DNA from 4 places in the Ruegeria sp. SCP11 genome. Region 2 is predicted to be linked to each of the others. Evidence: riboswitches for the same ligand, from Rfam matches in the RefSeq annotation. Region 2 holds a riboswitch; each other region holds the start of a gene.
The links. A riboswitch is a leader RNA that binds a small molecule or an ion and turns the genes downstream of it on or off. The one in region 2 is predicted to bind cobalamin.

Region 1: linked by a shared signal. The riboswitch ahead of ABLN94_RS00325 (DUF1636 domain-containing protein) and the one ahead of ABLN94_RS16110 (DUF1636 domain-containing protein) in region 2 are both predicted to bind cobalamin.
Region 3: linked by a shared signal. The riboswitch ahead of ABLN94_RS22715 (energy-coupling factor ABC transporter permease) and the one ahead of ABLN94_RS16110 (DUF1636 domain-containing protein) in region 2 are both predicted to bind cobalamin.
Region 4: linked by a shared signal. The riboswitch ahead of ABLN94_RS15575 (glutaredoxin domain-containing protein) and the one ahead of ABLN94_RS16110 (DUF1636 domain-containing protein) in region 2 are both predicted to bind cobalamin.

What each region holds. Positions count from the first base shown of each region.
Region 1 is NZ_JBDZYG010000001.1:65,578-70,727, reverse strand. It holds gene ABLN94_RS00335 (NAD(P)-dependent oxidoreductase) at 1-607, opposite strand, end outside; gene ABLN94_RS00330 (LysR substrate-binding domain-containing protein) at 710-1,594, shown strand; cobalamin riboswitch at 1,667-1,876, shown strand; gene ABLN94_RS00325 (DUF1636 domain-containing protein) at 1,970-2,350, shown strand; gene cobW (cobalamin biosynthesis protein CobW) at 2,347-3,402, shown strand; gene cobN (cobaltochelatase subunit CobN) at 3,406-5,150, shown strand, end outside.
Region 2 is NZ_JBDZYG010000010.1:90,092-95,241, reverse strand. It holds gene ABLN94_RS16125 (FecCD family ABC transporter permease) at 65-1,039, opposite strand; gene ABLN94_RS16120 (ABC transporter substrate-binding protein) at 1,083-2,030, opposite strand; gene ABLN94_RS16115 (ABC transporter ATP-binding protein) at 2,049-2,834, opposite strand; gene ABLN94_RS16110 (DUF1636 domain-containing protein) at 2,831-3,187, opposite strand; cobalamin riboswitch at 3,290-3,495, opposite strand; gene ABLN94_RS16105 (DEAD/DEAH box helicase) at 3,717-5,150, shown strand, end outside.
Region 3 is NZ_JBDZYG010000021.1:33,529-38,678, reverse strand. It holds gene ABLN94_RS22730 (heavy metal translocating P-type ATPase) at 1-47, opposite strand, end outside; gene ABLN94_RS22725 (hypothetical protein) at 237-509, shown strand; gene ABLN94_RS22720 (L,D-transpeptidase) at 552-1,214, opposite strand; cobalamin riboswitch at 1,430-1,642, shown strand; gene ABLN94_RS22715 (energy-coupling factor ABC transporter permease) at 1,719-2,402, shown strand; gene ABLN94_RS22710 (transglutaminase-like cysteine peptidase) at 2,508-3,116, opposite strand; gene ABLN94_RS22705 (MerR family DNA-binding protein) at 3,480-3,899, opposite strand; gene ABLN94_RS22700 (hypothetical protein) at 4,045-4,368, shown strand; gene ABLN94_RS22695 (GDCCVxC domain-containing (seleno)protein) at 4,373-4,591, shown strand; gene ABLN94_RS22690 (DUF411 domain-containing protein) at 4,802-5,150, opposite strand, start outside.
Region 4 is NZ_JBDZYG010000009.1:189,769-194,918, forward strand. It holds gene ABLN94_RS15560 (hypothetical protein) at 147-407, opposite strand; gene ABLN94_RS15565 (AraC family transcriptional regulator ligand-binding domain-containing protein) at 693-1,118, opposite strand; gene nrdI (class Ib ribonucleoside-diphosphate reductase assembly flavoprotein NrdI) at 1,054-1,530, opposite strand; gene ABLN94_RS15575 (glutaredoxin domain-containing protein) at 1,527-1,748, opposite strand; cobalamin riboswitch at 1,830-2,012, opposite strand; cobalamin riboswitch at 2,148-2,359, shown strand; gene ABLN94_RS15580 (hypothetical protein) at 2,572-2,709, shown strand; gene ABLN94_RS15585 (metal ABC transporter ATP-binding protein) at 2,709-3,467, shown strand; gene ABLN94_RS15590 (metal ABC transporter permease) at 3,460-4,362, shown strand; gene ABLN94_RS15595 (metal ABC transporter solute-binding protein, Zn/Mn family) at 4,359-5,150, shown strand, end outside.

The DNA of each region.
Region 1 (5,150 bases), on a different contig from region 2:
TGATCGCCTCATAGGTCGTGTTGAGGTCCATGCCCGCGGCCTTGGCCGTTACTAGGGCTTCGGCGCAGGTGATCAGGTTGGCGGTAGCCAGATAGTTTGTCAGTACTTTCAAAACCGACGCTGAGCCTAACTCACCGGTATGGAGCACGCGCCGACCCATTGTGGTCAGGAAAGGCAGGATTTGCTCAAAGGTCTCTCGGTCACATCCCGCGAAGATCGAGATATTGCCGGTAGCCGCCCGATGGCACCCCCCGGATACGGGGCAGTCGACCGCCGCGCCTCCGCGTTCGATAACCATGGCACCAAGGCGTTTGGCTTCAGCTTCGTCAGTGGTCGACATCTCCATCCAGATTTTGCCCGGTCCGACCTCGGGCAACATCTCTTGCATCACCGCGTCCGAAGCTGCGGGTGACGGCAGACAGGTGATGACCGCGTTGCAATCCCGCATCATCTGTGCCGGGCTTTCAGCGGCCTTAGCGCCTTGGGCCACGAACTCGGCCAACAGATCAGGATTCAGATCATGAACCGTCAGATCAACTCCGTTGCGCAACAGCGAGCACGAGAGTTTGCCGCCAACATTCCCCAAACCGATAAATCCGACTTTCATATTTCCCTCCTGACGGTCGCATTTTGGCCGAGTATCCTTGTTGCCTGCCGGAAACAAAAATGAATAATACGGCACGTAATGGTCAAAATAATTTGGTGATCAATGGACCGTCTGCCAAATCCCGCATGGTTGCGCAGCTTCGAATCCGCAGCTCGGCATCTGAACTTTACCACCACTGCGCGTGAGCTTGGCCTGACACAGACTGCCGTCTCTCTGCATATCCGCTCGCTTGAGGCTGAACTGGGGCAAAAACTGTTTACCCGGAACGCGCGTCGGCTGGAGCTTACCGAGTTGGGGCAGTCCTATTCTTTGACGGTGCGACGTGCATTGGCCGACATCGCTCTGTCCACCAACAGCCTGTTCGGCCCCGCTTCGCGCCAGACCTTGACGATCCGGGCGGCGATCTCAACGGCAACTTACTGGATAGCTGCGGAACTGCCTGATTTTACCGCGCAACACCCCGATATCCCCGTTCGTCTGATCTCGCACATCTGGAACGACAGTGTCGCCCCCGCTGATGTGGATGTGGAAATCCGGCTGGGTTATGGCGACTGGCCCGGTGTTCGAGCCGAGAAACTGACCGACGAATATCTTGTACCAGTATGTCGGGCTGATAACGGTTCAGCGGATCTGAGCGGCCTGCCGAAAAGCCCGCTCATCCACATCCTTGGATATGAGGACAACTGGACGCGGTATTTTCAGGCCAACGGTATCACAGCGACGCATCAGCCCCCTCAGCACTCGGTAGACACTTCGGTAGCCGCGCTGCAGCTTGTTATGGCAGGTGCGGGCTACGCGACGATGTTGGAGCGTTTCGCCAGAAACGCGATCCGGCAGGGTGCACCGCTAGACATCGCGGGCCCAGCGATTCCCTTTGCCCAATCGCATTACTTGATCAGCGCTCAAGGAGCCGCCCACCCGTCGGCGGCGGCGGGTTTATTTTGCGCCTGGCTGCGGGATCGGCTGGCCTCGGATGCCGCTGGTTGACACAACCTAGTCGCTTTTCTGATCTGAACGATTTCGTCTTACCCCTCGCGCTTGACAAGCCCCCTGCCCGTGCCGCATGTCCGGTGCGTTGGTGTCCATCACTTGATGGATGAAAAGGGAATGCGTCAACGGATCTTCCGCCAAACGCAGCCGCCCCCGCGACCGTGACCGGAGAGGGTGCCCAAAGCCACTGGCCCAAAAGGCCGGGAAGGCGGGACATCCGACAGAGGCCCGCCTCTGACATCCGCAAGCCGGGAGACCTGCCAGCACCCGAAGATGAATCCGGGCGGGGTGTTCCGGTGTCGGGTCCATGTCGCAACACGTGGCCCGCATGAAACCCCGTCCCCCGCAATGAGGATTTGGGGGATGAGAGACATGACCGTGACCGCACCAGTCGAGTTGCTGGTCTGTACCACGTGCCGCCGCGGCCTGCCCGTCGAGGACGACGCGCGACGGCCCGGCACCTTGCTTCACAAAGCGTTGGAACAAGCGGATCTGCCCGAGGGCATCACATTGAAAGCCGTGGAATGCCTGTCGAACTGTGATGAAGGCTGTTCCATCGTGCTGCGCGGTGGGCCGGATCGCTGGACCTTTGTCTACGAACACCTCAACGAAAACGACCATGTCGAAACCATTGTCGAAGGTGCCACCAAGTACCTCGCGACTGAGGACGGCTTGGTCAAATGGCGCGAGCGCCCCGAACATTTCCGCAAAAACTGTGCGGCCCGAATTCCCCCGATTGGAGCCCTGAAATGAGCAACCTCGAGAAACTCCCCGTCACTGTGATCACCGGCTTTCTGGGCTCGGGTAAAACCACTCTGGTCAAGCACCTGATGCAGAACCCGCAGGGCAAGCGTCTGGCCGTGGTGGTCAACGAATTTGGCGATGTGGGCGTCGATGGCGACATCCTGAAATCCTGCGCCATCCCGGATTGCCCGGCGGAAAACATCATGGAACTGGCGAACGGCTGCATCTGCTGCACCGTGGCCGATGATTTCATTCCGACCATCGAAGCACTGATGGCGCTGGAACCGCGCCCGGATCACATCCTGATCGAAACCTCCGGCCTCGCCCTGCCCAAGCCGCTGCTGAAAGCGTTCGACTGGCCGGATATCCGGTCGAAGATCACCGTGGATGGCGTGATCGCTCTGGCCGATGCCGAGGCCGTCGCCGCAGGTCGCTTCGCCCCGAATGTCGAGGCCGTGGACGCCCAGCGCCTGGCCGATGACTCGATCGACCACGAAACACCCCTGTCCGAGGTGTTCGAGGACCAGATCTCCTGCGCCGACATCATCCTGCTGACCAAGCCCGATCTGGCCGGTCCCGAAGGTGTGGCCAAAGCCAAGGAAGTCATCGCCGCCGAGGCCCCACGCCCCCTGCCCGTCGTGGAAGTGGCTGAAGGCGCCGTGGACGTGCGCGTCGTTCTGGGTCTGGAAGCCGCAGCCGAGGATGACATGGACGCCCGCCCGTCGCATCACGACGGCCACCACGACCACGAACATGACGATTTCGAAAGCATCATCGTTGAGCTGCCGGAACAGACTGACCCGGCTGACCTAGTTGCCAAAATCGAACGTCTGGCTAAAGAGCTGAACATCCTGCGCGTCAAAGGCTACGCGGCAGTTGCCGGCAAACCGATGCGCCTGCTGGTCCAGGCCGTAGGCGCTCGCGTCCGTCACCAGTACGACCGCCCTTGGGCATCCGGCGAAAAACGCCGCTCGCGTCTGGTGGTCATCGCCGAGCATGACGATATCAAAGAGGCCGAAATCCGTGATATCCTTGTTGGTGTGACCGAGGCTGCAGAGTAAGCCATGCATGTCGTCTTCCGCGAGAGCCACGGGTTAGAGGAAACAGAGACTCCAACCGATCTGGGCCAAAGCCCGGCGGATTTGGTGGTGCTGTCGTTCTCTGACAGCGACCTAGGCGCATTCGCGGCAGGCTGGCATCGCGGGGGCGGGTCCGAGGGTCGTATGCCAACGATGCGGCTGGCTAACCTGACGGCGTTGAAACACCCGCTGTCCGTCGACACCTATGTCGAACAGACGCTAGAGGGGGCCAAGGGTATTTTGATCCGCTTAATCGGTGGGGTGCCCTATTGGTCCTATGGCTTGCAGCAGGTTCTGACGTTGGCACAGGCCAAGGGCATCGCTTTGGCCGTACTACCAGCCGACGGGCGCGAGGACACGCGGCTGGACGACTACTCTACCCTGCCCGTCTCGACGCTGCGCCGACTGACGCATCTATGCGATACCGGCGGCGAAGTTGCAGCGCAGGCCGCTTTGGCACAGATGGCGCTGGCGGCCGGTCTTTACGCCGGGCCGGTGATGGGAGCCAAAACCCTCCCAGAGTACGGCGCTTGGTGCCCTGATCGTGGCGTTATTCCGGTCGACACGGCGTTTTCTGATGACGCAAAACGCATTCTGGTTACGTTCTACCGCGCCTATCTGACTTCTGCCGACACCGCCCCGGTCGCCGCGCTGATCAGAAGCCTGCGCGCCCGAGGACTCGAGGCCATTGGCATATTCGCCCCGTCCCTGAAAGCTCCAGCCGCCGCCGACTGGCTACGCGAGCATGTTGCAGCGCTAGCCCCGTCGGCCATCATCAACGCCACTTCGTTTTCGGGCAAAGGCGCGTCGGGCATCTCGCCGCTGGACGCCGCCAATGTGCCGGTGTTTCAGGTCGCCCTCGCAACCTCGCGCCGCAAGGCCTGGACCGAGGCGGAACGCGGCCTCTCGCCCGCCGACCTGGCGATGCATGTGGTTCTGCCCGAAGTGGATGGGCGCATATCAGCGGGCGTCGCGTCCTTCAAAGAACCTGGCAGGCGCGATCCTGACCTCGAATACTCGCGCTTTGCCCACCGGGCCGAACCCGAGCGGATCGACGCGATCATCGACCGTGTGACCGGCTGGCTGAGCTTGAACGACAAACCAAAAGAGAAACAGGTTCCGGCGCTGGTTCTCTCTACTTATCCGGGCAAAGACTGGCAGATGGCCCATGCAGTAGGCTTGGATGCTCTGGCTTCGGCTGAGGCGATGCTGTCCGACCTGCAAGGCGAAGGATATGACACTGCGCCTACCGAACCGATTGCCGAGGCACTATTGGATGCCCGAATTTCTTGGCCGCTGAAAGACTACCAGACGGCTCTGGCGGAATTGCCAGAGCAACTGCGTGCGGACCTGCAAACTGTCTGGGGTCGCCCCGAGGACGATCTCACCTTTGCAAACGACGCATTCCAGTTTACCGCCCTGAGACGCGGAAAAGCACTGGTCGCGCTGCAACCCGAACGTGGCACTCCAGAATTGCGCGATGACGACTATCACGACCTGTCGCGCACCCCGCGCCACAGCTATGTGGCCTTCTATCTTTGGCTGCGTAAGGGCCTCGGTGTGGATGCGCTGATCCATATCGGAGCGCACGGCACGTTGGAATGGCTGCCCGGCAAATCCGTCGCCCTGTCCCAAGACTGCTGGCCCGAGGCATTGATCCGCGATCTGCCTGTGATCTACCCCTTCATCGTCAACGATCCCGGCGAGGCTGCGCAGGCTAAACGTCGGAT
Region 2 (5,150 bases):
AATTCATGCCAACCTTCGACAAAACTGGGGGCCTGATCCCAGCGAAAAGGGTGGTTTCCAACCTTCACCTTCTTTGATGTCGCGCCGTTCGGAACAGCAACAAAAACACGAAAACCGATCCGATCGAGGTTGTCACGATTCCAACTGGAAGTTCCTGCGGGGCCAGCAAGAGCCTACTTAGAATATCCGAACCCGTTAACAACGCCGCTCCGACCAAGGCCGCTGTTGGCAACAGCCGGCTATGCAGGGGCCCAGCGATCCCTCGGGCGATATGGGGAACCATCAGGCCGACAAACCCAATCACGCCTGCTACGGAGACAAAGACCGCGGTTGCCAAAGCCGCAACGAAAAACATGCTGAAGCGCAGGCTCTGCACCGGAACACCCAGCGTCGACGCCGTCACGTCTCCGGTCAACAAGGCATCCAGCCAACGACTGCGATACAGCGAATAAGTCAGGATCAGCAAAAGTCCGACACCGACGAGCGGAAAGGTCTCCCATCGGGCCAGACCAAGGCCGCCCAGCATCCAGAAGATGACCGAATGCGCGGCACGACTATCGCCCGCGAAAATCAAATAATTTGTGATGGCGGAGAACAGGAATGATACTGCCAGACCTGCAAGGATCAGTTTTTCTGGCGCACTTGTTCGTAGTGCGTGCACAAGTGCCAGTACAATTCCCGAGGCGATGATGCCCCCACAAAACGCAGCCAACGGCAAGGTCCAGAAACCGAGAAGATCGCCGGTCACCGTGATGACAAACACCGCTCCGGCTGCGGCACCCGAGGACAGGCCGAACAGAAACGGATCAGCCAGATCGTTGCGGGTGGTTGTTTGCAGGACAACGCCGACAATGCCCAAACCGGCACCGATCACCGCAGCAAACAAGGCGCGCGGCAAACGCAAGTCAAAGACAATACGATGCGCAGGTTCCATATCTCCTTGAACCAGCCCAGTACCTAGCAACACCGCGTCGAACGCATCTACGGCAGGAATGGCCGTTGTGCCGTACACGGTTGAAATCAGCAAAAGGGCGGTCAATACGACCGCCCCCAGCATAAGTACAAAGCCAAATCGGCCCATATCAGTTGATGCCCGGATGCATGGCCTGAACCATTTTCGAGATCGCCGCAATGTTTGCCGGTCCGGGGGTCAGCTCTTCGTAACGCAGGCCGATCCAACGTTCGTTCTTGACCGCATCTGTTTCAGACATCACCGGGTGTTCCTGCAGAAACTTAAACGTATCCTCGGCGCCATTCCCGGTTTGATAGTCCAGCAATACCAGGAACTCAGGATTCGAGGCAGCTACGGCCTCCCACGAGGTGCGGCCCCAACTGGTGTCCATGTCATGGGTGACGTTTTCACCACCAGCAGCTGCAATCATTGCGTCAGGAATGGCAAACTTGCCCGCGGTGAAAGGTGCATCCGCCGGGCCGTCCAGTAGGAAGACGCGGGGCTTGGGAAGATCCGCCGTTTGGGACTCAAGGGCCGCCAGCTCGTCTTTCCAGCCTTTCACCAGTTCCTCAGCCTTGTCCTCTACATGCATGACTTTGCCCAGACGCAGGACGTCATCGAACAGCAGGTCCATGCTGGCCTCGGGGCGTTCTTTGTCCAGATGCACGCAGCTTTCAGTCAGGATCATGGTCTTGATGCCAAACGGCTCCAAAGTGTCTGGCGTCACGTCGCCGCCGGGCTTCATGCCATAGTACCAACCGGCAAAGAAAATATCGGGCTCAACCGCGACGAGATTTTCTACCGTCGGGTATTTAGGCGCCAGTTCGGGGATATCTCCGCGCAGGGTGTCGAATTCAGGACTGGTCTTGTACCAACCCGTAATGCCGGTCAGGCCGACAATCTTGTCTTGCAGACCCAGCGCAAAGGCCATGTCAGTCATGTTCATGTCATGCACGACCAAACGCTCGGGCTGCTCGTCAAACACCAGCGGCTTGCCGCAATTGTCGACCATAACTTCATGCGCGGACGCGCCGCCTGCAATGGCAGTGGTCAACGCCACGGACCAGAGGTGTTTCATCTGAGGATGTTCCTTTGTTCAAGTTGAAACAGTGGTTTTTCGGATATCCAGCGCCGGGATCACGCGGCCTTCATGGTGAAAGCACAGGTAATCGACGCCAAAGGTGTCACGTACGTGTTCAGGCGTCAGCACCTCGGCCACCGGGCCAAAACTGGTGATACGGCTGGATTTCATAAGCGCCACGTGTGTGGCAAATTCGGGGATCATGACAAGATCGTGGACGATCATCACCACGGTGATCCCTAATTCAGCGACCAGGGACAGCATCCTCCCCTTGGCGTCCGGATCCAGATGATTTGTCGGCTCGTCCAGAAACAGCAGCGAAGGGTTCTGAGCCAGAGCGCGTGCGATATGGGCACGCTGACGCTCGCCCCCGGACAGAACAGACATCTTTTTGTCCGCAAGCGCATCCAGACCGGTCAGTTGCAATATTCTAGAGAGCTCAATGGCATGTTCCTCGGCCGATCGGTCAGACCGGATTGGTATCTGACCCAAGGCGACATACTCCCACAGCGACAGCCTTCCGTCCGGCAATTCCTGCTGACTGACCACGGCAATCATTCGGGCACGTTCGACCGCTGTCATCTGTTTGAGGCTGTGCCCTTTGACCAGTACATCCCCCAGCACCAGATCAACCGCACCACATAAGAGATTCAGAAGCGTCGTCTTGCCCGCACCGTTCGGCCCGGCGATGGCCAGAATAGCTCCTTCACCTAACTCGAATGAGGCCTGTTGCAGCAAAACGTCCCCGTTAAGTGCATAGTATTCAAGATCGCGGGCAACCAAAAAAGATGAGGTCGTCATGAGCGTTCCTCCGCCTCGATCCGGGGCAATCGCGACAAAGTCTTACGGTACAATGGACGCGGCCTGTCTGTCGCGTTTGTCCACCCGTCAGTGCTGTTTTGGAATTGTTGAGCAAACTCAGCCAGAGCCCGGATATCCTGTGCGGTCTCAATATCACCGAACAGGTATTGCGCCTTGCCACGGGCCTGAAACCCTACTGTCGTTGGGTGTGCGCAGCCTGCCATGCAAGCAATTTTGCGAATAGTGAAACCCGAAGGCAGTTTGCCCTGTAAGGATGTACGTAGCGCTTCGGCCTTGTCTTCGCCTTTGCACGTCGAACAAATCAGCAGGTGATGATCAGGTTTTTTCGGCATTGCCCACTCCGCTTGTTGCCAAGCGCGAGCAGAAGGTGCCGACAATGTACACACGTGACAAACGTGCCATCAAAGCCTCCTTCCAGGACGCCCCGCCCCGGGTTGGTTAAATACGCGATGGCAGGTCTCCTGACTTGCGGGTCGATGCTTGGCCTCCCTTCCCGGCCATTGGCCAGTGGGTATTTGGCGTCGCTCACCGCTTACAGTTGCGGGGGCAGTTACGGACTTGGTGCCTGTCGGCCAACCTCACCGTATTCCCTTTTCATCCCGTGGCAGCACCAGCGGGAACCATCGAAGGAAGGATGTGCACGAGAACTGGAATTTGGTCAAATGATTTTTCAAGACTGCGAACAGTTTCTATGAGGTTTAAACAAATAGGTCGTTGTTTGCCGAAATGCGGTGGTCTTCGCACACTCCACAATTATCAACCCTATACATCCGGTTCTTCTCTCAGTATGGACAGCGCTTCGACGTTGATCCGTCTGTTGGACGCTCTGAGGGTGGCCGCAGCACCCAAAAGAGCCAAACCATGAAACAGACAATTGCTGATGCCCTTGCACGCAAAGGGTACACCACGCTCACACCAGTTCAGGAGGCCGTATCGGCACCAGAACTTCAAGGGCGGGATCTGCTGGTCTCGGCCCAGACCGGATCGGGGAAAACCATCGGGTTCGGCCTAGCCATCGCGTCTACCATATTGGGTGATGCTGAGGTCTTTGACACCAGCGGTGCGCCTTTGGCACTGGTCATCGCCCCGACGCGAGAGCTAGCCATGCAGGTCAAACGTGAACTTGGGTGGCTTTACGCGGATGCAGGTGCCTTCATTACCTCCTGTGTCGGCGGCATGGACATGCGCGATGAACGCCGGGCACTGGCCCGTGGTGCACATATCGTTGTAGCGACACCGGGACGCCTGCGCGATCACATCACGCGCGGCTCGATCGACCTGACGGCGGTGCGTGCAGTGGTGCTGGACGAGGCTGACGAAATGCTCGACCTCGGGTTCCGTGAGGATTTGGAGTTTATTCTGGAAGAAACGCCAACAGACCGGCAAACCCTTCTGTTTTCAGCCACCGTACCCCGTGCCATTGCCAATCTTGCGACGCGGTACCAACGGAATGCCGAACGCGTCAGCACCGTCAGCGAGCGTAAACAACACGCTGATATCGAGTACCGTGCGTTGAAGGTCGCCCCACGTGACGGAGAAAACGCGATAATCAACGTATTGCGGTATTACGAGGCGCCAAACGCCATCGTCTTTTGCAACACCCGCGCCATGGTTGGGCGTCTGACTGCCCGCTTGTCGAACCGCGGGTTTTCGGTTGTGGCCTTGTCCGGTGAATTGACCCAAGGCGAGCGTTCAAATGCGCTGCAAGCGATGCGCGACGGACGCGCCCGGGTCTGTGTGGCAACTGATGTCGCCGCGCGAGGGATTGATCTGCCGAACTTGGACCTTGTGGTTCACGCCGAGCTGCCAAACAGCCATGAAACTCTTTTACACCGTTCGGGTCGGACCGGACGTGCCGGGCGCAAAGGCGTCAGCACTCTGATTGTTCCGCCAACCTCGTTCAAAAAAGCCGAACGGCTTTTGAAGTTCGCCAAGCTCACGGCCCAATGGGGCGCGGCGCCGTCGGCTGAAGAGGTCAACGCGCAGGATTTGGCGCGGATGTTCGGTTCGGAGGACTGGCAGGCAGACGTTACTGACAGCGAACGGACCTCGGTGGATGAACTGGTGGCGAAGTTCACGCCAGAACAACTCGCTGCCGCATATGTCCGACAATACAAACGGCAGCACTCCGCGCCGGAAGAGCTGAGTGATGTCACTACCACTACGCCAAAGCCTCAGGCGGAATTCGGTCCGAGCGTGTGGTTCTCGCTGTCGGAAGGGCGCAAAGAAAACGCGTCTCCGCGTTATCTTCTGCCCATGGTGTGCAAGGCCGGGAACATCACCAAAGCTGATGTC
Region 3 (5,150 bases), on a different contig from region 2:
TGTTTGTTTTCGTGGCCATGGTCGTGGCTATGGGTATCGGATGACATGATTGGACCTCAAGAATCTCTATGGTCCTTTGTAAATAGTTCCTACAGTAACTAGAGCTTCAATACCTTTTTCAATTTTTTTTTCAATCCGGTTCGTTGCCCGCGATATTGATGCTTCATTCCTTCTTGCGGGCTGGCCGCGTGAATGCAATCTAGTCGCAGAAGACGTAAAAAATTTGGAACAGGTCAATGCAGAAACGGATCGCAATTACCATCACGTTAGTCTCGATTACTGCCGGTTGCTCAGCCCAGTTCACAGGGGGCAAAAGCAAAGCATTCGAACCAGGTAACCTGCCAGATTCTGTCGTTGCACTGGCAGGGCCGGGGCAGGATCTGGCTACGGCACGCCTTTTACCAGATGACAATTGCTTCTGGTATGAGCACAGCGGACCTGTCGAGACGACATTGGTACCATTGCGCGCGACGAATGGCGCTCCGATCTGCGCCGCGCGCGACGCCTGATAAAAAAAGAGGGCAGCGACGTCCACCTACGCTGCCCAAAATTTATGAGCGGGCTGTGACGCTATCTTCGGCCGAGTATAAGTATGCGGTCGAGCCGATTTTTACATGTGGGTAGAGATCATTGATATGGGCCATGATCATTCTAACACATCCAGAACTTGCGCGACCACCGATGCTTCTGGGCTGAGGTGTACCGTGGATTCTGAGATAAGTATCTCGATCCCCAACGTATAGATAAAGGGCTCGAGAGCCGAGAGCATTACTTGGCCCGGGTTCCATGCCATCCCGAAATTCCGCGTATTCGGGGTTGCGCTCGATCATTGAAGCCGTTGGTGTCCAATGTGGCCACTCGACCTTGCGCCGGATAGCATAGGTACCGGGCTCGTAAAGGTTCCCACGCGCGATCGCTACGCCATAGCGCATTGCTGTCCCGCCTTCCTCGATATGGTAAAGATAGCGCGCGACGGCATCGACATGGATGTCACCAGGAACCAAACCATCATTTGCTACGACACGTCGTGGTAAAAAACGGTCATGAACGCCCCATGGATTTGAGGTCGCTGGATCGTAATCAAATGGCGTGACCTGGCTGTCCCAATAGGTCTTTTGCGACGAGGTTGGCCATGTTTTGGCGATCAATGGACTGGCCGCAGACGCGGAGAACAGCGCAGTGGTTGATTGAATGAAATGGCGCCTTGTCAGCATAGATCTCGTCCTGGTTCACAAGTTTAATGTATTTGCATCGCATTTTCGCGATCAAATTCGAGTCTTAAAGCCTCTAGCAGCTAGAGCTTCAAGAGGTTTCAGGTAACACTTGGTTTACCTAGTCGACCATGTCGCCGGTTGCGTGAACCCTACTTCGGTCGAGTCTACTTCGGACTAGGTCGCAAAGACAATTGACAGAAACGAAGCCGCCATTGTAGCGGTGAATTGTTTTCGGTTCCTGATGGCGGAAGCCAAAAGGATTAAAAGGGAATACGGTTCGGTGTTTTTAACGGCGCCAATTCCGTAACTGCCCCCGCAACTGTGAGCGGAGAGCGATGCCAAGACACCACTGGTTCGTAATGGAACCGGGAAGGTTGGCGGAGCGAGCACCCGCGAGTCAGGAGACCTGCCGTAAAACGCCGGGCTATGCCCAGACTGTATCTGTCGGCCTTACGGCCGATTCAACCTGACAAGCCGCCGGGTGAGGCGGTAGGGAGAAATAAAATGCACATCGAACCGGGCATCGTGAATGGTGCCAAAATCGCGCTTTCCTATGTTACCGCCGCAGGCGCGGCTACTTACGCAGCGAAAGAAACGTTTCCCACATTGCGTGCGAATGGACCTGCATCTTTTGTCATGCGCTCGGTGCTCGCCACCGTTGGTGTCTTCCTTTTCTTTGAAGTCCTGCCACACTTCCCGGTTGGTGTCTCTGAAGTCCACTTCATTCTGGGGTCGACGCTGTTCCTGCTTCTCGGTGCTGCACCCGCGGCTTTTGGATTGGCAGCCGGTCTGCTGATTCAAGGGGTGTTTTTTGCCCCGTTCGATCTTCCGCAGTACTTCATCAACCTAACCACTCTGCTGGTGCCGCTATTTGCGCTACAAGCATTGGCCAGCCGCATCATTGCACCCGGTACAGCATATGTTGACCTCAAATATGGCCAAGCTCTTGCCCTGAGTGCGATGTATCAGGGGGGAGTAGTCGCATGGGTTGCGTTCTGGGCTTTCTACGGCCAGGGATTTGGTGCTGAAACTATGGCGTCGGTTCTGTCCTTTGGCGGTGCCTATATGCTGGTAATAGTCATCGAGCCGATTGCTGATCTAGCAGTGCTTGCGGCAGCCAAGGCGATGCGCGGTTTGAACAGCACAGGTCTGGTGACTCCGCGCTTGTACAACGCTGCGGAAGCTTGACCAAAGTTTGAAGCGGTGCCCTAAACTGGGGTTGCCGCGAAACAACTGGTAGTCGCAGGACCAAAGCTTATTGTGGCGCGTCTCGAGGGCGCGCCACATTTGCTTTTAGCCGCTAAAAACCTGCACCCAACGGTCAGGGTGTAGTGGGTCCTGTATTCTTAGGAATAGATACCTAGTTTCTTTCCACGTTTTGATCCTGTTGGTAACATTGTCCAGAACCAAGTCGCCTTCACTCGAGCGATAGACAAGAACAGCATGGCCATTGCGATTGGTGTCCAAGACAGTCGCAATTAGTAGCTTCGTAGGATCCAAACCATTCTGCACAAGTTCAAACTTCTTTTGCAAAGCAAAGTCTTCGCAATCTCCTGACCCTTGCGTCGGCAATGTCCAGTATTCCTTTGTTCCATATTGGCTTTGATCCGAAACGGCGTGAATCCTCCGATTGACGCGCATGTTGATCGTTTTAACGATCTGCTTTTCCTGCGCCTCGGACAGTCCAGAACTACGAGTTTTCGCGCACGCCCAAGAGTAATCATTGCATAGTGATTTGGCCCCCGACGGCGCTTCAATCTTTCTATCAAGATCGATCAAGGGAAGCTCAGAGGCTTGCAATGCAGCGGCAGAGACAAAATAGCTGCATATAAAACAGACCATTGATAGATGACCCGACAGCTTTTTCGAAAACCTTCTCTGAACTAAAGTGGGATTTGTCATATCTGCCTTCCCCATGCTCGTTTCTCTAAGGTTCCGTAATTGCTAGTCCAAGAGTGCTCTATCGCAAGCCTTCATGTGTTTTGATGCATTGCAACAGCTTCCTAGCCTCTAGGGGCAAAGCGGCAAAAATTTGCAGATTCTATGGTATTTCTTACTTAGTTGACAGCATCAGAGCATCCACGCCATCACCGGTCCGGTATAGCTAACGGCGCGAACTAGAGGGTAAGCTGATCGCAATTCTTTCATTCAACAAAAATACAACAGAGATCGGCCGTCATCGCTGAGGGTTACGGAATACCGGGACAATAAAGCCGCTCCTCCACAAGCTGAGGTAGCCAGTTTCGGTTTTTCCGGGCGCTGCAATTAGTGGCCGCTAATGACATCTTTGACGACAGGTTCGTTGAGCAACGCCGTTAGCAGGGGGCATGATGCTGCTCCCTCAGTGCAAGTCTGCACAAATTCTGCCAATGCTTGCTCCAGCCGTTGGAGAGCGGCGATTTTTGACCTGACGTTTTCAAGGTGTCTTGTTGCGACGTCTTCGACGTCACGACAAGCTTGCTCGAGCGCTTTGGACAATTCGCGAAGTGCGCATGCATCCTGAATAGTAAAGCCAAGATCGCGGCAGCGTTTGATGAATCTAAGCTCGGATACTTCCCGTTCCGTGTAAGCGCGGCGCCCCGAGGCGGTTCGACCGGCTTTCTCGACTATGCCGTCCCGTTCGTAGTAGCGGATCGCCTCGACCGACAGGCCGGTCAATCTCGCCCCTTCGCCAATGGCAATCATGTGATGACCTTTCCCTTGAACCTGTAGCCACTACAGGATGCAATTTGTCTGTCATGATGTCGAATTTCGCAAACCGCACGAAGCAAAAATCGAAGAAGCCGAACCGGCTTCCGCTCGAGATCGTCAAAGTTGGAGAAAGCTGACTATGAGTAAATTTGTAGGGGCGAGTTTTCTTGGATCGTTTACCGCATTTGGCGTTGCGACCTGCTGCATCTTGCCGATGGCATTGATTTTACTTGGCTTGGGAGGGAGCTGGTTGGCCGTATTTGGCAAGATCGCCGCCGCGAGTTATTGCGGGCTTGGCGGTTCGACGGCTCTGCTTATTCTCTCTGGCATCGTCGCGTATCGCCGTAGTTCGCTCGACCGCCTCAAATGGTGGCTGACAGGCAGTTTTGCGCTGACGACAATTGCTTGGGTTATCATGCTCAACGAAATCCGAATTAATGATTTCTTGATAACCTTGATGTGACGCCATGAGTGAAAAACGCCCGAGCCTTGTCAGTACGATCATTTGTCCGGAATGTGGACATTCAAAGCCTGAAGTGATGCCAACAGACGCGTGTCAGTGGTTCTACGAATGCACATCTTGCGGAGCAGTCCTGAGGCCAATTCCCGGCGATTGCTGCGTCTACTGTTCCTACGGATCGGCCCCATGCCCGCCAATTCAGGCGGGCAGAAAATGCTGCGATTGATACGACAATTCGGGATATCGGAGTGTCCGCAAAGCTAATCAGCAGGCTTTGCGAACGCCGGATTTTTTCACCGTTGGCTGGAACTTGCCCGGTAGGACAAGGCATGCGTGAACTTACGGATCAACTGGTTTGCCGTGAAGAATGTCACGTACACCCGGCAGAAGAAGCGAGCGCTGTGTTTTTCAGGATCATGCCAGCGCTACCGGCACTTCATGCCGCCGGGTAACTGGCGAACACCTCTGTGGATCCATCCTTGCGGATCAGGAAGACGTCAAAAGCTTCGCGCTCGCTTTCCGGTCCCATGCCAGGTGAGCCGAAAGGCATTCCCGGAACCGACAGTCCGACAGCATCCGGGCGTTCGCCCAGCAGGCGCCGAATGTCAGCGGGCGGGACGTGTCCTTCGATCATGTAGCCCTCCACGCGGCCCGTGTGGCATGACATCATGCCTTCCGGTATGCCATTAGCGGTTTTGTGAGCGTTCAGGGCCTCCCATGCACTGTTTTCCACGCTCACTTCAAAACCTTCCGCTCGCATGATATTGATCCACGAGCCGCAGCAC
Region 4 (5,150 bases), on a different contig from region 2:
CGTGCTCGAACGAAAATACGGTTCGGTTACTCCAAGGTCGACTTTCAGACCTCTACTCGCAAGATCGCCTGCCAACCGTGTAGAAAAGAACTGGTGGAGTGGCTGGAGGCCCATATAGCCAGCCGACAACCGATATCAGTTAGCGATCAGAACTGTGTGCCCAACACCTCGATGGATATGTCCCAAAGCTTTTTGGCACTCATTTTGTCATACGCGTAGTCCGAATGTCCCCCTTGCAACGGATCGCCGGTTGTTGGTTCGGCGACATGGCGGCCTTCCAAATACAGGCCGGTCTTGCCGCGAAGATCGGGCGTTGTCGAGGCCCAGCAATAAGTTGCTGCGCCTTGCGAGATGGTCTTCCAGATGCCCGGGTAGTCTTTGATCAACTGCCCGAATTGTTGCTGCAATTCTGGTTCAAGACCGCGACCAGGCTCTGTTTGAATGCCCCCCAGGGTCAACCGCGAAGCTGATCACGCCGTGGCCCGCCCAAGCAAAAATGCAACCTAACTGATGACGAAGTCCGGCGCAGCCGGATACTCCCGTGCCAACTGATGCCAGGTGTCGGAAAGAAGAGATTTGAAGCTGTAACCTTCGCCCTTGAGGTGCCGCTGCAAGGAGCGTTCACTGACGGCCATCTCACGCGCGATACTGTGCATCCTTGGACGGCCGGCGGTCAGCGCGCGGCGCAGGTGTCAGCGCACTTGGTCGGCCAACGATGTAGTCTTCTCGGCCTTGTTCAAATCGGCCTCAGGCGCAACGTCCAGCATTGCCTGAAATTCGCAGTTGTGGCTGGATAACGGTGCCTTCAAATCGGCTTTGTCAAAGACAAGGCTAGCACGTGGCGCATTCCAAGTGATTGGGCAATCGAACCAGGCCTCAAGTCTTTCGCTTGGTCTACGCCGAAGCTCGATCAGTTTGGGTTTGATCATCTGCCCCCGACCAATCGAGTGGCTTTCATCGTTGCCACGGCGCACAGACGGCACCGAATCAATAGTCGACATCTCGGACACCGCGGCCATGCGGTCGGCATCAAAGCAGATCTTCCCCTCACCATCATAGAGGTTCAGCATCGCGTTCAGCGCGTGATAGTCCTGCTCGTTTACGCTGCTGTCGAGCATAGATGTCTCCTAGTTTTTCAAGCCCTGCGCGAACGCGGGCGATGTCGGTGTTGGCGCCGGCCAATTCGAAGGAATAGAGCAGCGGCACGTTGCATTTCTGGGCGGTGATGCGACCGGCCAAAGCATGGGTCACACCGAAATTGCGATTACCCGTGCCGATCACCCCCCTCGATTCCGCGCGCTTGGTCGGGTCGTTCAGAAACCGGATGACTTGTTTGGGCACTGCGCCACGGCCTTCGCCATCGGCATAGGTCGGGCAGATCAGTTCAAATCGGTCTGCGGTGTGTGGCAGCCGGTCAGTTTTCATCGGAATGCGTAAGAACGGCAGGCCCAGCCGCGTCACAAGGCGGTGGGTGTGTCCCGATTTCAATGAGAACAGACCAGCGCCGAGATCGGCGCTGTCATAGGTCAGGCCAGTTGGGCAATCATGTCGGAAAGGAAGCCCGACCAATGATCACTGTCGGCAACAAACACAGGTGCCTGACGATAACTGAGCTCGGTCAGGTGGATCATGGCGCTGTGATCCTCGGTCAGTTCTACGACGTCATAGATGATGCCTTTTGCATCCAGCGCGCGGGTAGTCCCGGTGCATTGTACGCAAGCGGGTTTGGAATATACGGTAATGCTCATTGCCCTCTATCCTTTTAATCAAAGCCGAGGACGCCACGGGCGAAATGAGCCCTAAGTACACCCCGAACCCTCCGTTCGCGGTTATCATTCTTGCCTGCGGCAGGTCTCCTGGCTTGCGGATAATCGTTCAAACTGGCCTTCCCAAAAGCACGCTTTCAGTGGCGTATTCAGCCGAACTCTCCGCTTGCAGTTGCGGAGGCAGCGCCGGCGTTTCACCGGTTTCCCTCTTAGCTTTCGACAGGAACCGAAAAACAGAAGCAACATCATATTGTGGTTTGAGAAATTGAATTGTTGATATGCTGTGTAAGTATGGCGCTGTTTTCTTTTTTCCAGGATACACGTCTAGCGCAGTAAAGGGCCAAAACTTAAGGCACGCTCTTGTCGAATCAACCCGGTTTGTGTTTTGTCGCCCGCGATGGTTCCCAACCGCAACCTGCGGGACGGGATAAAAGGGAATACGGTGCGGCCCTGTTGCAAAGGCCAAATCCGTGACTGCCCCCGCAACTGTAGGCGGTGAGCGACCCGAGATCGTCCACTGGGCAAACGCCTGGGAAGGATCGGGACAGCGTCGACCCGCAAGTCAGGAGACCTGCCATCCGACTATGAATGAACCTGGGCGGGGTGTCCCAGAGGGAGATGACAATGTTTAAAACGGCCTCCGCCGTCCAAAGCCTTGCACTCGCTTTCCCCTCGTCCGAATGGAGGAGGCGATGCTTGTGCCATTGCAGAAACTTGAAGCCCGGCCCTGTATAACTCGTGGGGTCATTGTCGCCTTATTAAAGCCAATCGATCACCTGTCCGTATTAGTCGCAGGGGAAACCCGATGAACCGGCGCGCAACCGATCTGGACGCCGGGTCGCAGCGGGGTCGCTGTTTGACGGAATTCAGCATACCGGTGCTGGTTGCGGGCGCTCTGGCCCTGTCTGCGCTGTTGTGGCTTATGATCTACGCGGTGATTTGATGTCGGCTGTTCTGCAAATCCGCGATCTGAGCCTTGGATACACCGACCTGACGTTGTTCCGTCGTCTGTCCATGGATATCGATGCTGGCACGACTCTGGCCGTTCTGGGGGCCAATGGGTCGGGCAAAAGCACCTTTGTCAAAATGCTGCTGGGGCTGATGGACCCACTATCTGGCAGTTTGAACTGGCCCAAGGGCCGCCCCGCTGAAGTTGGCTACTTGGCGCAGATGACTGAGTTCGACAGACGCTTTCCGATCCGCGTACGCGACCTTGCCGCAATGGGTGCGTGGCGCGGCTTTGGCTACCGCTCCGGGCTGGACAGCGCCGCGCGCGAGCGGATGACGGCAGCACTGGACGAGGCCGGGGTGCTGGATATTGCCGATCGTCCGTTGCACATGCTGTCGGGCGGTCAACTTCAGCGCGCTTTGTTCGCGCGCGTGATCATGCAGGACGCCCCTCTGATCCTGCTGGACGAGCCCTTTGCCGCTGTGGACCAAAGTACCGAGGCGCATCTGCTGTCAATCATCCGTCGGTGGCGAGACGAAGGCCGCGCCGTGGTGCTGGTGGTGCATGATCTGTCGTCGGTTCTGGATCATTGTAGCCACGCCCTGCTGTTGGGTGGACAGGAAGCAGCCCATGGTCAGGTGAATGACGTCCTGACCCCGGACCGGCTGGTCGCGCAGGGATATCTGTCCGAGAGCCAAGCCTCTTGGATGTTCCGGAGCAACCCATCCCCAGCGGAGAACGCGCATGTATGACCTCCTCACTGAAATGTGGAGCTTTGCCTTCATGCGCCGCGCCTTCGTGGTGACTACGGTTCTGTCGGCCTCGGTCGCACCAGTAGGTGCATTCCTTGTGCTGCGCCGCCTGTCGCTGGCGGGTGAGGCGATGGCTCATGCGATCACGCCCGGTATCGTCATCGGCTTTGTCACCGCAGGTCTGTCGGTTATGTCGCTGCTGGTTGGCGGGCTGATCGCTGGCGTCGGCGTCGCCATTTTGACGGCATTTTTGGCGCGCCGAACCATCCTGCGCAGCGATGCAAGTCTCGCCTCGCTTTACCTGATCGCACTGGCGGTGGGGATCTTCATTCTGTCGGCTGCGGGCTCTGCCGTTCCGCTGAAGAGCTTCCTTTTTGGCTCGATCCTCGGGATCGATGATGCCTCGTTGTTGCTTGTGGCCGGAGTTGCCACGGTAACGTTGGTAGCCTTTGCCTTCCTCCTGCGGCCCTTGATCGTCAGCACTTGCGATCCGGTGTTTTTTGAAACCCAGACGCGCCGCCCTTGGCTGGTCGATCAAGGGTTCATGCTGCTGCTGGTCCTGAACCTGCTGGCTGCGTTCAAGACGCTGGGTACACTGATGGCTGTTGGCCTGATGATCCTGCCTGCGACCGCGGCACGCTATTGGGCCAGTACGATTACGTCGCAGCTGATTTTGGGCTTTGTCTTCGCCCTGTCCAGCTGTTGGATCGGCTTAACCCTATCCTACCTGTTCCCCGACACGCCCTCGGGCCCGGCAATTGTGCTGGTGGCAGGCGCGTTTTTCCTGATCTCGGCCATCTTCGGTCCGCTTGGCTTTGGCAGACGGCTGCGCAAACCGTCCGTTTCAAAAGACCTCCCCGTTGCGCAAGTTCCACAAGAAGAGAGAGCACAATGACTCTTACGAAATCCCTCTATGCCGGTATCGCCTCGGCATCTCTGGCTCTGGTCGCGTTTCCGGCTGTGGCTGGTGAGGACGATGTGAAAATCGTCGCCAGCTTCTCGATCCTCGGCGACATGGTCGAAGAGGTTGTCGGCGAACTGGCCACTGTGACGACCATTGTCGGCCCCGACGCTGACGCGCATGTCTACCAGCCGTCGGTTGCCGACGCGAAAGCCGTGGCCGAAGCGGACATTATCTTTGTCAACGGTCTGGGCTTTGAGACCTGGTCCGACACTCTGATCTCAGAGTCCGGTACCGAGGCAACCGTGCATGTCGCAACCGAGGGCGTCACTCCGGTCGAAGTCGACGGTGAAATCGACCCCCATGCCTGGAACTCTCTGTTGAACGGCGTGATTTATGTGAACAACGTGGCGGACACAATGAAAGAGGCGATGCCCGAGCACGCTGATCAGATCGCCGCAAATGCCGACGCCTATATTGCGCAGCTCGAGGCGCTGGATGCGGAAACCAAGGCCAAACTGGCCGAACTGCCTGCCGACCGTCGCACGGTTGTAACCGCGCATGACGCGTTCGGTTACCTGGCTGATGCTTACGACATGAACTTCCTAGCGCCTGTCGGAATCGACACCGAAGCGGAGCCTTCGGCTCAAGAGCTTGCCGTCCTGATCGACCAACTGAAAGCGGAAGGCGCAGCGGCCCTGTTCGTCGAGAACATCACCAGCCCTGCTCTGGTTCAGCAAATCTCGGACGAAACCGGCATCGAGATCGGTGGTCGTCTGTTC